DNA from 3 places in the Streptococcus oralis genome. Region 3 is predicted to be linked to each of the others. Evidence: predicted binding sites of a transcription regulator. Region 3 holds the regulator's gene; each other region holds the start of a gene.
What was found. Region 3 encodes Rex, which represses fermentation and respiration genes when NADH is low (regulators of the CRP and FNR family bind a similar motif). Its sites were predicted from a motif close to TTGTGAANTANTTCACAA; they were not measured.
Positions count from the first base shown of each region.

Region 1: the regulator Rex is predicted to act here: its motif matches at 3,287-3,304, upstream of adhE (bifunctional acetaldehyde-CoA/alcohol dehydrogenase).
Region 2: the regulator Rex is predicted to act here: its motif matches at 2,454-2,471, upstream of I6G42_RS07740 (formate/nitrite transporter family protein).

Region 1 covers NZ_CP065707.1:660,712-666,139, reverse strand. The annotation lists gene gap (type I glyceraldehyde-3-phosphate dehydrogenase) at 1-316, opposite strand, end outside; gene adhE (bifunctional acetaldehyde-CoA/alcohol dehydrogenase) at 602-3,253, opposite strand; gene I6G42_RS03395 (MORN repeat-containing protein) at 3,550-3,963, opposite strand; gene I6G42_RS03390 (low molecular weight protein-tyrosine-phosphatase) at 3,950-4,393, opposite strand; gene yajC (preprotein translocase subunit YajC) at 4,442-4,762, opposite strand; gene tkt (transketolase) at 4,880-5,428, opposite strand, start outside.
Region 2 covers NZ_CP065707.1:1,583,955-1,589,382, reverse strand. The annotation lists gene I6G42_RS07770 (class A sortase) at 1-39, shown strand, start outside; gene I6G42_RS07765 (hypothetical protein) at 113-529, shown strand; gene I6G42_RS07760 (hypothetical protein) at 556-1,185, shown strand; gene I6G42_RS07755 (hypothetical protein) at 1,317-1,520, shown strand; partial or broken gene I6G42_RS07750 (hypothetical protein) at 1,558-1,898, shown strand; gene I6G42_RS07745 (hypothetical protein) at 2,021-2,368, shown strand; gene I6G42_RS07740 (formate/nitrite transporter family protein) at 2,494-3,291, shown strand; gene I6G42_RS07735 (O-acetylhomoserine aminocarboxypropyltransferase/cysteine synthase family protein) at 3,442-4,722, shown strand; gene I6G42_RS07730 (DUF2130 domain-containing protein) at 4,818-5,428, shown strand, end outside.
Region 3 covers NZ_CP065707.1:1,357,722-1,363,149, reverse strand. The annotation lists gene I6G42_RS06655 (ribose-phosphate diphosphokinase) at 1-191, shown strand, start outside; gene I6G42_RS06650 (cysteine desulfurase family protein) at 201-1,316, shown strand; gene I6G42_RS06645 (DUF1831 domain-containing protein) at 1,321-1,668, shown strand; gene I6G42_RS06640 (DUF4649 family protein) at 1,675-1,884, shown strand; gene I6G42_RS06635 (redox-sensing transcriptional repressor Rex) at 1,973-2,614, shown strand; gene I6G42_RS06630 (gamma-glutamyl-gamma-aminobutyrate hydrolase family protein) at 2,630-3,319, shown strand; gene radC (RadC family protein) at 3,316-3,996, opposite strand; gene pcrA (DNA helicase PcrA) at 4,039-5,428, opposite strand, start outside.

The DNA.
Region 1 (5,428 bases), 700 kb from region 3:
CTGCTGCTTTCTTAGCAAAGAAACCAGTTGCTTCAAGAACGATTTCTACACCGTCGTTAGCCCAGTCGATTTGTTCTGGATCACGTTCAGCAGAAACTTTAACGAATTTACCGTTAACTTCAAATCCGCCTTCTCTAACTTCTACAGTACCGTCGAAACGACCTTGAGTTGTGTCGTATTTCAACAAGTGTGCAAGCATAACTGGATCTGTAAGGTCGTTGATGCGAGTAACTTCAACACCTTCTACGTTTTGGATACGGCGGAAAGCAAGACGACCGATACGTCCGAAACCGTTAATACCAACTTTAACTACCATTAGTGATTTCCTCCTTATGAAAATCCTGAAAATTTTATTGTGAAAAGAGTAACTTGAATCACTACAAATCACCTTTCAACATCATTATTATATAACTATTTAAGTAGAATTGCAAGTACGGGCGTTGTTTTTCTACTTTTCAATTTCCTTCATTCACCTAAGCTTTTATTTCTAGGCCCTTCTATCCTATCCGCATAATCTTCTCTTCTCATAGTTCAACTCTAACTTCAGAAATAGGACTATGAAAAGAGACAGGATTTCTCCTGCCTCTAGGCTGATAAACGATTATTTACGACGTCCTGGACGTTCTGCATAGCCATAGTAAGCATCTGCCATGATTTCTTCCATGTCAGCTACCATTGGCAAGCGTGGGTTAGCAGGTGAACATTGGTCTTCATAAGCAAGCAAGGCGATTTCATGCAAGCTGTCTTTCCAAGCTTTTTCATCGATTCCTTGGTCTTTGAAGTTCATCTTGATACCTACTGCAACACCAAGGTCGTAAACAGCTTTAGCGTATGCTTCAACTGCTTCTTCTGGAGTTGAGTGAGGCAAGCCAAGCATTTTCGCGATGTCTTGGAATTTCTCATCAGCTTTCCAGTAGTTGTATTTAGGCCATGTAGTTGTCTTAGATGGGCGAGTTCCGTTGTAACGGATAACGTATGGAAGCAAGATTGCGTTTGTACGTCCGTGAACAGTATGGTGAACACCACCAATCTTATGAGCCATTGAGTGGCTCATACCAAGGAAGGCATTGGCAAAGGCCATACCAGCCATTGTAGACGCATTATGCATTTTCTCACGTGCTTCTGGATCAGCCGTCTTAACAGATTTTTCCAACCATTCAAAGACAAGTTTGATTGTTTGAAGCGCAATACCGTCTGTGTAGTCGTTGGCAAAGTTTGAAGTATAAGCTTCAGTAGCATGAGTCAAGACGTCCATACCAGTGTCAGCTGCGATGAAGTCTGGAACTGATTCAACCAAAGCAGGGTCAACAATCGCAATAGTTGGTGTCAATGAGTAGTCAGCCAATGGGTATTTGCGGTTGTTTTTCTTGTCAGAGATAACGGCAAATGGTGTTACTTCTGAACCTGTACCTGAAGTTGTTGGGATACCAATGTACTTCGCTTTCTTACCAAGTGATGGGAAGCGGAAGGCACGTTTACGGATATCCATGAATTTTTGAACCAAGTCACGGAAGTCGATTTCTGGTTGTTCGTAGAAGAGCCACATCACTTTAGCCGCGTCCATTGGAGAACCACCACCAAGAGCGATGATTGTGTCTGGTTCAAATGCTTTCATCACTTCAGCACCACGTTCTACAGTTGTGATGTCTGGATCTGGTTCAACATCTGAGAAGACTTGGATGGTTACACGGTTGTTACGTGCGTTCAATTGATCAATAACACGTTGAACAAAGCCAAGTTTTTCGATAGATTTGTCTGTAACGATCATAACGCGTTCAATATCTTCACAAGTTTGAAGGTATTGGATAGAATTGCGTTCGAAGTAAATTTTTGAAGGAACTTTAAACCATTGCATATTATTTCTACGTTTCCCTACTTTCTTGATGTTTAGAAGGTTAATAGCGCTCACGTTATCACCAACTGAGTTGCGTCCGTATGAACCACATCCAAGTGTCAATGATGGGATGAAGGCATTGTATACGTCACCGATACCACCGAAAGTAGATGGAGAGTTCCAGATAATACGCATTGCTTTGATTTCTGTACCAAAGCGTTTAGCAAGAGCTTCGTCTTTTGTATGGATGGCCGCTGAGTGACCAAGTCCGTTAAACTCAACCATTTGACGTGCTTTTGTAAGACCGTCTTCTGTATCTTCAGCTTTTAGGACAGCGATAACTGGTGACAATTTTTCACGAGTCAATGGTTCTTTTGGTCCTACTTCTGCACATTCTGCAGCCAAGATGTTTGTTCCTTCTGGAACGCTGAATCCTGCTTGTTCTGCAATCCATGCAGCTGGTTTACCAACGATGTTTGCATTTAGTTTAGCGCCTGCACAGTTTTTGCTGTTTGCTTTCACGCCAAAACAGAATTCTTCAAGAAGTGCTTTTTCTTTTTTGTTTACAAAGTAAGTGTGGTATGATTTGAATTCTTCTACAAATTCGTCATACACTTCTTTATCAATGATAACCGCTTGCTCTGATGCACAGACCATACCATTATCAAATGATTTAGACATGACGATATCATGAGCAGCTTGACGGAGGTCAGCAGATTTTTCTACATAAGCAGGAACGTTTCCGGCACCTACCCCAAGAGCTGGTTTCCCACATGAGTAAGCCGCCTTAACCATAGCATTACCACCAGTTGCAAGGATAGTTGCAACACCTTCGTGGTTCATAAGCGCTCCAGTTGCTTCCATAGATGGTTGAGTAATCCATTGAACACAGTTTTCAGGTGCTCCAGCTGCGATAGCTGCATCACGAACAATTTGTGCTGCGTGAGCAGAAGATTCTTGAGCTGATGGGTGGAAAGCAAACACGATTGGATTACGTGTTTTCAAAGCAATCAATGATTTGAAAATAGCTGTTGATGTTGGGTTCGTTGTTGGAGTGACACCACACACTACACCGACAGGTTCTGCAATCTTAGTCAATCCTGTAACGGGATCATCTTCGATAACTCCAACAGTTTTAACACCACGCATATTATTCACAACGTGCTCACAGGCAAAAAGGTTTTTTGTAGCCTTGTCTTCAAATACACCACGACCAGTTTCTTCAACTGCGTGTTGAGCGAGGATACCGTGCGCATCAAGTGCTGCCACTGACGCTTTTGCCACAATGTAGTCAACTTGTTCTTGGTTCAACTTGCGCATTTCATCAAGCGCAACCAAGGCTTTTTTCACGAGTCCATCAACATGCTTTTCAGCAGCGAGTTGTTTTTCCTCAGGTGTTAACGTTTTTTTATCAGCCATATCGTCCTCCATAGCCTTCAAGGATTTAATCCTTTGTTAATTTTTTCACAATTTTATTATAACTCTTTTTTTATTCTTTGTAAACCGTTTCATAAGCATTTCACAAAGAAATTTTATGAGTTTGTGAATTTTTTCTCAACCTACCTGTGCAATAGAGTTTTATCTGGATGATTGTGAAATTATGAAAAATATTTTTTTATTTCACAAAGTTTTTTCTAGTTGATAGTTATTTACCGAACTTAATCACAGAAAGCGCTTTCTTTCTTGCTTTTAAAAATAGCCTCCTCATCTGGAGACTACTGTTTTTGTTGGAAAACTCCTTGTTTAAAGCTTCCTTCATAGATAACTTCTTGCTCTGTCGTCAACTTTCCTTGACCTTCAGCCTGGCCATTTACAAAATCACCTTCGTATTTCCAGCCAGATTTGGACTGGAAGGTTCCTTTACCATTGAAGGCCCCATTGTTGAACTCACCTGTGTATTGGTCCCCATTTTCAAAGGTCATGGTTCCTTGACCATTCATTTTCCCTCGTACCAGGGTACCATCATAAACAAGTGCACCACCATCAAGTGTCAGGACACCCTTTTTGGGTGTATTTAGTAGAAATACCGAGATGGCACAGATAGCGATTAGAAGGACTGTTGCAATCTCTACACGTGGGCGAGTTAGATAAACTCGATATTTTTCGAAGATTTCTTTAAGCTTTTCCATTGTCACTCTCATTTTCTAATCGATCTAGCCAGCTTTTACAGCCACTTGTGATGCGAGCATAGGTTTCCTCAAAATCTCCTGTATACCAAGGATCTGGAACACTTTCAGATGCAAAAGGGTAGATCTTATGCTGCAATTCCTGAGGACACATTTGATGCAGATCTGAAACGTTTGAAGCATCCATACCGATAATGTAATCAAACGACTCAAAGTCTTCTCTGCCAATCTGAAGCGATGTTTTGTCTTTGTCATACGGGATCCGATATTGCTGGAAAATTCCTTGCGTTCCCTTATGAATCGGATTGCCATGTTCCCAAGATGACGTTGCTCGACTCTCAACTTGGTAGTCACTCGTCATGGACTTCATCACAAACTCTGCCATGGGGCTGCGGCAAATATTTCCTAGGCAAACAAATACTATTTTTTTCATCCCTTTTCCTCTCATCTCATAGAAAAACGGGAGTGATAGGATCCCGTTTTATTCTTCAATTGCTCCACTTTCGTCGATAACTGCTCCTTCTGGTGTCACAGCTTCTTTGAGTGGCAACACTGTCTTGATAGCAGCTAATTCAAAAGTCAAATAAACACCATCTACGTCTAGTACGATTGTTCGTTTCTCAGTATCTACTTCATCCACTGTTCCGTAGAGTCCACCAATTGTAATGACTTCATAGCCTTTTTGAAGCTTGTTCAAGCTTTCCATACGCTTTTGAGCTTGTTTCTTTTGAGAACGTTGCATAAAGAACATCAAGGCCATCATCCCTACAAGCATGATTAAGAAAGTAATATTTGGATCCATTGTTTTCTCCTTTGTATTTTACATAGGACTACTATATCAAATTTCAACTACTTTTACAAGGTTGTGCCTTGTTTTATGGCAATAAAAAAATCAGAGTTTTCACTCTGATTTCTGCGATTATTTCAAGTTTTGAACGACTTTTACAAGATTTTCGACAGTAAAGCCATGTTCTGCCAATACTTTTGGTGCTGGGGCAGATGCTCCGAAGGTATCAATACCTAGAACTGCACCATCAAGACCAACATATTTGTACCAGTTTTGAGTTGCTCCCATTTCGACTGCAACACGACGACGAACTGCATTTGGAAGAATTTCTTCCTTGTAAGCTGCGTCTTGTGCGTCAAAGACATCTGTAGATGGCATGCTGACTACACGGACTTTTGCGCCTTGACTAGCCAATTCTTTGGCAGCTGCGACAGCGAGATTGACCTCTGAACCTGTTGCGATCAAGATGGTATCAAAGTCTGCTGCGTTTTCATAGACAACATAGGCACCTTTTGCAACCTTATCAAAGTCTGTTCCTTCTTCGACAGTCAAGTTTTGACGTGTCAAGACAAGGGCAGTTGGTGTTTTCTCACTCGTCACTGCAAGGTACCAAGCTGCTTGAGTTTCACGCGCATCTGCTGGGCGAAAAACATTTAGATTTGGCATAGCACGAAGACCTGC
Region 2 (5,428 bases), 230 kb from region 3:
TTAAGTGCCTTTAATAAACCATATAAACAGCGTTATTAACCTCAAAAACCGGTGAATTGTATTTTTCACTGGTTTTTGTCAAATAGAAGCGTCAGTCAAAGGAGAATAATGCATGTTCGAATATTTTTGGATTGGAATGAAAACGTTGTGGAAAAATCCTGTCTTTATTTTTTCCATTTATTTATTAGCATCTATTCTTTTACTAATTCTTTGGCGTCGTTTTATAATTGTCCGTCGTAGTGGTGGAAACTTTTTCTCCCCATTTCATATCGCCAAAGGCAGGTTTTATATCCATAATGCCTATGTATTTTCAAAGCGAATCATCCCTCTGAATGACATCAGAAGGATTGATGTCAAATGTGTTCAAAGTGTCAAATTGAATGGGGCAAGGTATCATGTGTGTATTGAACAGAAAGACAGAAAGCCCCTATCATTTTTCTGTGGCAAATCAAAACAGAATGATCTCCTTGTGAAGAATCTAAAGAATGAAACTAAAAACTACCATATTAGAATTGTAATAGATGGATAAGTGTTTAGCTTAAGAAAGGAATGATCATGGATAAGCTACAAGAAGTCAGAGAAAATGAACAGTTAAGGACCTTACTGATGACTGAATGTGATATTTATTTTTATGACAAGATAAGTGAAGTTCAGTTTTCAGGGAACAATGAGGAATACTCTCTTGCCTGTAAGGCATTTGCTCAAGAAGGTAGTGGGGGAGAATATGTTTTTCTCGAAGATAACAGCATAGGCTTTATCGGAAGTGAGGGGCAAGTGGGGAGAGTAGCAGAAAGTCTGGATGACTTACTAACATTCCTACTTCACGCAGGTTGTATTTCAGATTTTAGCTGTCAGTATCTTTATCAGAATACAGACTTATTGAAAGCATTTTGTAGGGGCTATGTGTCTAAAATACGAGAAAGCTATCAGGCTAAGCAGGAAAATTGGGATCTGGTACGAGGAAATATGGCTCAAAAACTATCACTTGATTTCAATCCTAAAAAACTAGAAGAAGTAGCCATGACATTTTATCAAGCAGTGGCACGGGAGCCTGTCTTTTCCTGTAAGTATATAGACGGTGAAGAAGAGTATACCTGCGATTCAGTCTTGTCGGACATTGTAGGCTTGTGGACGACAGAACTTGTAGGTATGAGTAGAGAAGAAATTGAAAACTATAAAATTTGATAATGTATGATGCTTGCAAGATGATCATTCAACTTTAATGGTATCTTTTCAATGTGAGAGGAAGCTGATCAGTAGATTGAAAGATTTATCGTAAGTAACCGAAGGATGCCTGACATAAGAGAGGATAGATAATGAGTCAGTTAAGAGAAAAGTCTTTCGTTACGCTCAAAGAAGACATAACAAGTAGTTTTCCATTTGACAAGGATCTTCCTATGATATTCTTGGGAGAAATTGCCAATATGGCTGGACACGGAATCTTCATAGGAAAATCGGGGAAGTCTTATTTTGGATATCATATTTCACATTTTAGAGAACTAAGTGAAGATGAGATATAGGACTTTCGCAGTAGGAAAAATAGATGAGGAGTTGAGAATGAATAATCAGATTGACTTGGTACTTCCGAACGTATACGCAGAATTCTTGAGTAAAATGGACAAGGCAGGAGAGTTTGTAATAGAGAATACAGGTATCACCTTATATTCGAGGTTAGATTTGCTAGAAAGAAACTCCACCTACCAAATAGAAGGGTGGGAACCTGATTTTTTCCTGATTGGGCAAGATGGGGATGTCGCTTTTTTATAAAGAAAGATTCTGACGACACTATTTATATGAATGATTGGGGGGCATTAGGTTCACTGGAAATGAAACCCATATCTTTGAATATTTTCGAGTTTGTAAAACAAGCGAGTGAACATTATGATGATATCTTCTAATCATTGCAAGTGTTGTTATTTTATCGTACGCGTGTGTGGAAGACATTTTTATGAAATCATTTGAACATTTTGATTAATGTTAATAAATTTTTAGTAAATGATAATGATTTGGAGAGTGAACAATGAATTTTGATGAGAGTTTACAGCAATACACTTATGAGCATGAGGGAGTGACCTTTGTTTGGGACGAAGAGCCTGATTGTGACTTTATAGATAAAGTTGAACTGTTATCAAAAAATTATCAGGAAAATCTCAATAGAATTATCAACTTTATGCTAGCTGATCTTAAGGAAATGTATGGAGAAGTCAGCGAGGAAGATGTGAAGAACAAGCTGGGGAAACCTATCATTGACTACAATCAAGGAACAGTTAGTTATTGTGAGCAAACCTTCGATGACTGGCACCTATTTGAGTTTGAATTTTTGGATGATCAATTTGAAATATTGAAATGTTTTTCTGTTAATGGGTAAAGGAGAGATTTATGGAATTCCCCCAATGCCTTGATTTTCTTTGTAGAAAACGTATACAAGAAAGGCTTTTCAAAATGCGTGCTTTATGTTATAATATTCACAAATAAAAGTTTTAGGAGTTTTTTATGGTCTCTTCAGAATTTATCTCAAAGATTGAATTTGCTTGCAAGAAGAAAGAAAGTCTTTATAGCCAAAGTAAGTTTAAGTATGCGATTCGTTCCATGTTTGCAGGTGCCTTTTTAACATTTAGTACAGCTGCAGGTGCAGTTGGGGCTGACTTGATAAATAAAATCGCACCTGGTAGTGGACGCTTCCTCTTCCCATTTGTTTTTGCTTGGGGATTGGCTTACATTGTTTTCTTAAATGCTGAGTTGGTAACTTCAAATATGATGTTTTTGACAGCTGGTAGTTTTTTGAAGAAAATTTCATGGAGAAAAACGGCTGAGATTTTACTTTACTGTACCTTCTTCAACCTCATCGGAGCTTTGATAGCAGGTTGGGGCTTTGCCCACTCAGCAGCCTATGCAAATCTAACACATGATAGCTTCATTTCAGGAGTTGTAGAGATGAAGTTAGGTCGTTCCAATGAGTTAGTCTTGCTTGAAGGTATTTTAGCCAATATCTTTGTAAACATTGCCATTCTCTCCTTTGTTTTGGTGAAAGATGGTGGGGCCAAACTTTGGCTTGTTTTGTCAGCAATTTACATGTTTGTATTCTTAACAAACGAACACATTGCTGCGAACTTTGCTTCTTTTGCGATTGTTAAGTTTAGTGTTGCAGCGGATTCAATTGCAAACTTTGACATTCCTAATATTCTTCGTCACTGGGGTGTGACCTTTATTGGGAACTTCATTGGGGGCGGTCTCTTGATGGGATTACCATACGCTTTCCTCAATAAAAACGAAGATACTTATGTCGATTAAAGAAATGAGCACGAGTTAATCGTGCTTTTTTGTTTGATGTGTAAGACTAGTCATAGTTGTTCCTTATATCAAAATATAGAAAAACAGTATTGGAAAAGACTAGCCCAAGATGATACAATATCCGTAATGAAGCTATTTGGAGGTCGTCTTATGACTCGTGATTTTAAATTTGAAACCCTACAATTACATGCTGGGCAAGTAGTTGATCCAGCGACCAAATCTCGTGCAGTACCGATTTATCAAACAACATCCTTCGTTTTTGATGACACGCAGGAAGGTGCTGATTTGTTTGCCTTGAGAAAATCAGGGAACATTTATACTCGTATCACAAATCCTACAACAGCAGCCTTTGAGGAAAGAATCGCTGCTCTTGAAGGTGGTGTTGGAGCTCTTGCAACAGCATCAGGTATGGCTGCTGTAACATACACTATTTTGGCGCTTGCTCATGCAGGTGACCATGTAGTGGCAGCATCAACTATTTATGGTGGGACCTTCAACCTCTTGAAAGAAACCCTTCCTCGTTATGGGATCACAACAACCTTTGTGGATGTGGATAATTTGGAGGAAGTAGAAGCAGCTATCAATGACAATACAAAGCTTGTCTTGATTGAAACCTTGGGGAATCCCTTGATTAACATTCCTGACTTGGAAAAATTGGCTGAGATTGCGCATAAGCACCAGATTCCACTTGTTTCGGATAATACTTTTGCCACACCATATTTGATTAACGTCTTCTCTCACGGTGTAGATATTGCCATTCATTCAGCAACTAAGTTTATTGGTGGGCACGGTACGACTATTGGCGGTGTCATCGTGGACAGTGGTCGATTTGACTGGGCAGCTTCAGGAAAATTCCCTCAATTTGTTGAGGAAGACCCAAGTTACCATAATTTGAGTTATACTCGTGATGTGGGTGCAGCAGCCTTTATTATCGCCGTTCGTGTTCAATTGCTTCGTGATACAGGTGCTGCCTTGTCACCATTTAATGCCTTTCTCTTGCTCCAAGGACTTGAAACTCTCTCTCTTCGTGTTGAACGTCACGTGCAAAATGCAGAGAAAATTGTTGATTTCCTTGTCAACCATCCTAAGGTAGAGAAGGTAAATTATCCAAAACTAGCTGACAGTCCATATCATGCCTTGGCTGAGAAATATTTGCCAAAAGGTGTTGGTTCAATCTTTACCTTCCATGTCAAAGGTGGAGAGGCAGAAGCCCGCAAGGTGATTGATAATCTGGAAATCTTCTCTGACCTGGCAAACGTAGCAGATGCCAAATCTCTTGTTGTCCATCCAGCCACAACTACTCACGGTCAATTGTCAGAAAAAGACCTAGAAGCAGCAGGTGTCACACCCAACCAAATTCGCTTGTCGATCGGACTTGAAAATGTAGAGGATTTGATTGAAGATTTGCGCTTGGCCTTGGAAAAAATTTAAAGTAAAAGAAGATAAACAGTGGGTTTCGACTCACTGTTTTTGATTTTCCATCAGGCATGATATAATGGTTACAGAAGTCTAGAAAGAGGAAAGTTATGAACGAAATCAAATGTCCCAGCTGTGGGGAAGTCTTTACAGTAAATGAAAGTCAGTATGCCGAACTTTTATCCCAAGTGAGAACGGCAGAGTTTGATAAGGAATTACACGATCGCATGGAGCAGGAGCTGGCCTTGGCTGAGCAAAAGGCCATGAATGAGCAACAGTCCAAACTGGCTCAAAAAGATCAAGAAATTGCTCAATTACAGAGTCAAATCCAAAAGTTTGATACAGAGAAGGAATTGGCCAAGAAAGAAGTTGAACAGACAAGCCATGAGGCCTTATTGGCCAAGGACAAGGAAGTACTTGCCTTGGAAAACCAACTGGCTACCTTGCGTTTAGAGCATGAAAATCAACTGCAAAAGACCCTTTCTGACTTAGAAAAAGAACGCGATCAGGTTAAAAATCAGCTCCTCTTGCAAGAAAAGGAAAATGAGTTATCTTTGGCTTCCGTTAAGCAGAATTACGAAGCTCAACTTAAGGCAGCTAATGAACAAGTCGAATTTTACAAGAACTTTAAAGCTCAACAATCCACAAAAGCTATCGGGGAAAGTTTGGAACAGTATGCAGAGAGTGAGTTCAATAAGGTTCGTAGTTTTGCCTTTCCAAA
Region 3 (5,428 bases):
AAGGCGCTGCTGATCTTCTTGATGCTACTAACATCAAAGAAATCCTTGTGACAGACTCAGTAGCCACAAAAGAAAGAACTCCGAAAAATGTGTGCTACATTACCGCTAGCGAATTGATCGGTGATGCGATCGTCCGCATCCACGAAAGAAAACCAGTCAGCCCACTCTTTGCATACAACAAAAAGAAATAAGGTGATTCTTTGATTTATTTGGACAATGCTGCTACTACTCCTATGTCAGCGACAGCCATAACAGCAATGACCAAGGTCATGCAGGAAACCCATGGGAATCCTTCAAGTATTCACAGTCATGGCCGCCGTGCTGGTAAACTGCTCCGTGAAGCCCGTCAGGAGTTGGCTCACTTACTTGGAACCAAGCCACAACGAATCTTTTTCACATCTGGCGGTACAGAAAGTAACAATACCGCTATCATCGGCTATTGTCTCCGTCATCAAGAACGTGGAAAACACATCATCACGACAGCTATTGAACACCATTCCGTGCTTGAGACTATCGATTACCTAGTTCAACATTTTGGCTTTGAAGTGACCATTATCCAACCAGTAAATCAAGAGATTACAGCGGGGCAGATTCAAGAAGCCTTACGTGACGATACCATCCTAGTTTCTACTATGTATGCCAATAATGAAACGGGCAGTCTCTTACCTATCGCTGAAATTGGACATATTTTAAAAGAGCATCCTGCTGCTTATCATGTTGATGCTGTTCAAGCTATCGGAAAAATCCCTGTCCATCCTGAAAAATTAGGAATTGATTTCCTCAGTGCTTCTGCCCATAAATTCCATGGGCCAAAAGGAATCGGCTTTCTTTACGCTTCGTCTGTGGACTTTGACTCTTACCTTCACGGTGGCGATCAAGAACAAAAGAAACGGGCTGGAACAGAAAACCTTGCTGCCATAGTCGGTATGGTTGCTGCCCTCAAAGAAGACTTGGATCATCAGGCTGAGCATTACCAAAAACTAGAGGGATTAAAATCTGCTTTTCTAGGAGAAATTGCAGGTCTCAACTACTATCTCAACGAAAGCAAACACCAACTTCCTTATGTTTTCAACATTGGCTTCCCTGGTCAAAAAAATGACTTACTCTTGCTTCGGTTAGACCTGGAAGGAATTTCAATCTCAACTGGTTCAGCCTGTACTGCTGGTATTGTGCAAACGAGCCATGTCCTAGAAGCTTTTTATGGAGCGGATTCCCATCGTTTAAAAGAGTCTGTCCGTATCAGTCTGTCCCCTCTTAATACTGATGAGGAACTGAAACAACTGGCACAAACCTTAAAAAATATTATTGGAGATTAACCTAATGGCATTCGAAAAAACCATTAAACTACAAAACTGCCGCTACGACTATACACTTAGTCCATCTGTAAAAAAATTCACACTAAAAGACAATACTTTCTTTGAAACAAAGGTAGGAAACTATGAACTGACTCGTCTACTTGAAAAAGTTCCTAATAGTGGTGAAGGTTTCCTACTAAAAATTATCATCAACAAAGAGCTTACAGGTGTTAAAATTAATATCACTGACAAATCAGGTCTTCGTTTGGTCAATATCTTTAAATCTGAAGAACACCATATCCACCAAGAGAAATTCTACTTCCTCATGGACAGTCTTGTAGAACGCGGAATCTTCACAAAAGAAGAGAGATGATTGGCTATGTTTCGTTTGACTTATAAAGATAACTATCACGTAGAACGTACACTTGAGTTTGCTGATTACGAAGAACTCATGTTATCCCTATCAGGCTGTGTGACCCTGCCCGACACTCTCCTAATCAGCTCCTTAACACTGAATGATAAAGTGATTTATCAAGGATTAGTTGGCGATCTCTACCGTTTTTTATCACAAACTAATTTTTCAGATTAAAACTAAGAATTCTCTTAGTTTTTTCTTGTTTTTGTTGATTTTTTCACAATGTTTCTATAAAATAGAAGAATAGAAAGGTTGTGATTTTGTGAAAGATAAACAGTCTGCTATTCCAAAAGCAACAGCAAAAAGACTCTCTCTTTACTATCGAATTTTCAAGAGATTTCATGCAGAAAAAATCGAACGTGCCAACTCTAAGCAAATTGCAGAGGCTATCGGTATCGATTCTGCGACTGTCCGTCGAGATTTCTCCTATTTTGGCGAACTAGGTCGTCGTGGTTTTGGTTATGATGTCAAAAAATTGATGACGTTTTTTGCTGATCTCCTAAATGATAACTCGATTACTAATGTTATGTTGGTTGGAATTGGAAATATGGGGCATGCCCTTCTCCACTACCGCTTCCATGAGCGCAACAAGATGAAAATTATCATGGCCTTTGACCTAGATGACCATCCAGAAGTTGGCACCCAGACACCTGACGGGATTCCAATCTATGGCATCTCTCAGATTAAAGAAAAGATCAAAGAAGCAGATGTCAAAACTGCTATCCTAACTGTTCCAAGTGTTAAATCACAAGAAGTTGCCAATCTTTTGGTCGATGCGGGTATAAAAGGTATTCTTAGTTTTTCACCCGTCCATCTCCACCTTCCAAAAGATGTAGTCGTTCAGTATGTCGATTTGACAAGCGAACTCCAAACTCTCCTCTATTTTATGCGTAAAGAGGATTAGAAAGCGAAAGCATTTATGAAAAAACCAGTTATTGGGATTACAGGAAATGAAAAAGCTCATCCAGATGATGATGTCATGATGAGCTATGCGGCAAAAGGCTTTGTTGAAGGAGTCAAGGACGCTGGCGGAATTCCCATCATCCTTCCGATTGGTGATCAAGAAATGGCAAGCCATTACGTCGCTATGATTGATAAACTCATCCTTACGGGTGGGCAAAATGTTGATCCAAAATTCTATGGTGAACCTAAAACCATTGACAGCGATGACTACCATCTTCAAAGAGACCAGTTTGAATTAGCCCTTATCAGAGAAGCCATCAAGCAGAAGAAACCAATTTTCTCTGTTTGTCGGGGTACCCAGCTTTTCAATGTCGCTATGGGAGGTACGCTTCACCAAGATATCGAGGATCATTGGCAGGACTGTTCAGCCGAATACACGACCCAACGCCTCGTAACGGAGCCTGATACAATTCTCCGAGAAATCTATGGAGAAATCTCTCATATCAACTCCTTCCACCACCAGAGCATAAAAGATCTAGCTTCAAATCTTAAGGTTGTAGCACATGATCCTAAAGATGGAATCATTGAGGCTGTAATAACTACGGACGGCTTTCCTTATCTTGGTGTTCAATGGCATCCTGAATTTCTCTTTGAAAATCGTCCCAAAGATAAAACGCTATTTGACTATGTTGTTAACGAACTCTAAATCAAATCCGTCTTTTCACGGTAACTAAAGTAATCAGAGTGAGAGACAATCAGATGATCCAGAAACACCAGCCCCATCAGTTCACAGGCTTCCTTGACTAGCTTAGTGACATGGTCATCATTTCGACTGGGTGCTACAGCGCCTGATGGATGGTTATGAACGAGAATCACAGAGGTGGCCATATGCTTGATGGCATAGTGAAGGATTTCCCGTGGTTCAGCAATACTGCGTGTTGCAGATCCGATAAAGATGGTCTGCTGATGAATGATTTGATTTTGAGTATTGAGATAGAGCGCCACTAGGTGCTCTTGTTTTTTATCGCCAAGTTCATGTTGCATTTTCTTGGCCAGCTTTTGACTGCTGAGAATACTTTCCATCTCAAGTGTTTCATGTTTGTGAATACGATGCCCTAGTTCAATCACAGCTTGTAATTCAATGGCTTTAATACGTCCAATACCCGAAAGGCTCTGCAATTCCTGCAGGGTCATTTTTTTTAGATCAGTTAGACTATTAAGGCTATTCAAGACTTTCTGAGCGATTTCAAAAACATTAGCCTGACGCGTTCCGGTTCTGAGCAGAATAGCTAGTAGCTCTTGATTGCTCAGAGCCTCTACTCCTTCTTTAACCAGTCTTTCTCTCGGTAAAAGTGAATCTTCTTGGAATGAAATACTATACATAAAAATCCTCCTCACTTTATTATTCGTGAGAAGGATGGAAAATTAGATTTTTTTCTCAATTGGGGCTACACTGGCTAGGAGTTTTTTCAGCCCTACTTCTGGGAAATTGATTTTTAGTTCCTGAGTATCCCCACTACCTGAGACTTCAAGGACCGTTCCCTCACCCCACTTCTTGTGAAGGGCAATATCTCCAATAGACCAGTTTGTATTGCTTGAATCTTTTTTATTTCCTGCTGCAAATTGTCCAAATGGAAGACCACTTGACTGGATAGAACTTGGTGCAGCATTGCGTTTCCGTTCTTGAAGAGCCTGAGCCAAACTCATTCCTTGACCGAAAGCAATCCCACCACTGCTATAAGATGCCTTGAAGCTGGTATTAGCTGGACGAGCCAAACCTTGATACTCAAGCAAGTCCGAACTAATTTCATTGATAAAACGGGTCGGACGATTGTAGTTGGTACGTCCAAAAAGCAAGCGTGAGTTGGCATTGGTCAGATAGAGAATCTTTTCTGCACGTGTGATACCGACATAGGCCAAACGGCGTTCTTCTTCCAGCTCATCCGGATCCTCAGCTGCTCGGCTAAGTGGAAAGACATTTTCCTCCATTCCAATGATAAAGACAACTGGGAACTCGAGACCTTTGGCAGCATGCAGGGTCATTAAGGTCACTTCTGATGTCTCCTGACTGCCAGAGTCAGTGTCCGCAATCAAGGCAAGGTCATTCAAGAAACGACTGAGTTTGTCCAAACCAGTTTCTTCTTCTTGACCATCAGGATTGTCATCAAAGTTCTTGGTAACAGAAAGGAATTCCTCGATATTTTCAACCCGAGCCTTGCTTTCCAAGGTCGCTTGGGCATTGAGAATATCGATATAACCTGTTTTTTCTAAAACAGCCTCAACTAACTCTGTAATGGTTAACTGGTCCAGTTGCTCGCGTAAATCAAGTATTATATTGGCAAAATCCCAGATAGACTGGGCTGCCTTGCCTTTGATACCAGATAACATGATATTGGCTGAAGCATCTAGCATGGACATATCTTGCATATTCGCAAAATCACGGATTTTTTCAACGGTTCCTGGGCCGATTCCGCGTTTTGGCTCGTTGATAATGCGCTCAAAACTGATATTGTCACTCAAATTAGCAATAAGATTAAGGTAGGCAATAATATCGCGAATTTCCTTACGGCTGTAGAACTTGGTCCCACCAACCATAGTATAAGGGATATTGGACTTGAGGAGGGCCTCCTCAATAGTACGTGATTGCGCATTGGTTCGATAAAGAACTGCAAAGTCTTTGTGAAGGAAGTTTTGGCTGCGACCGAGTTCATCAATGGTTTTGGCAACAAAAACAGCCTCATCTTGTTCGTCATTAGCACGATAATAGACAATTTCGTGACCATCTTCATTCTGGGTCCAGAGATTCTTAGGACGG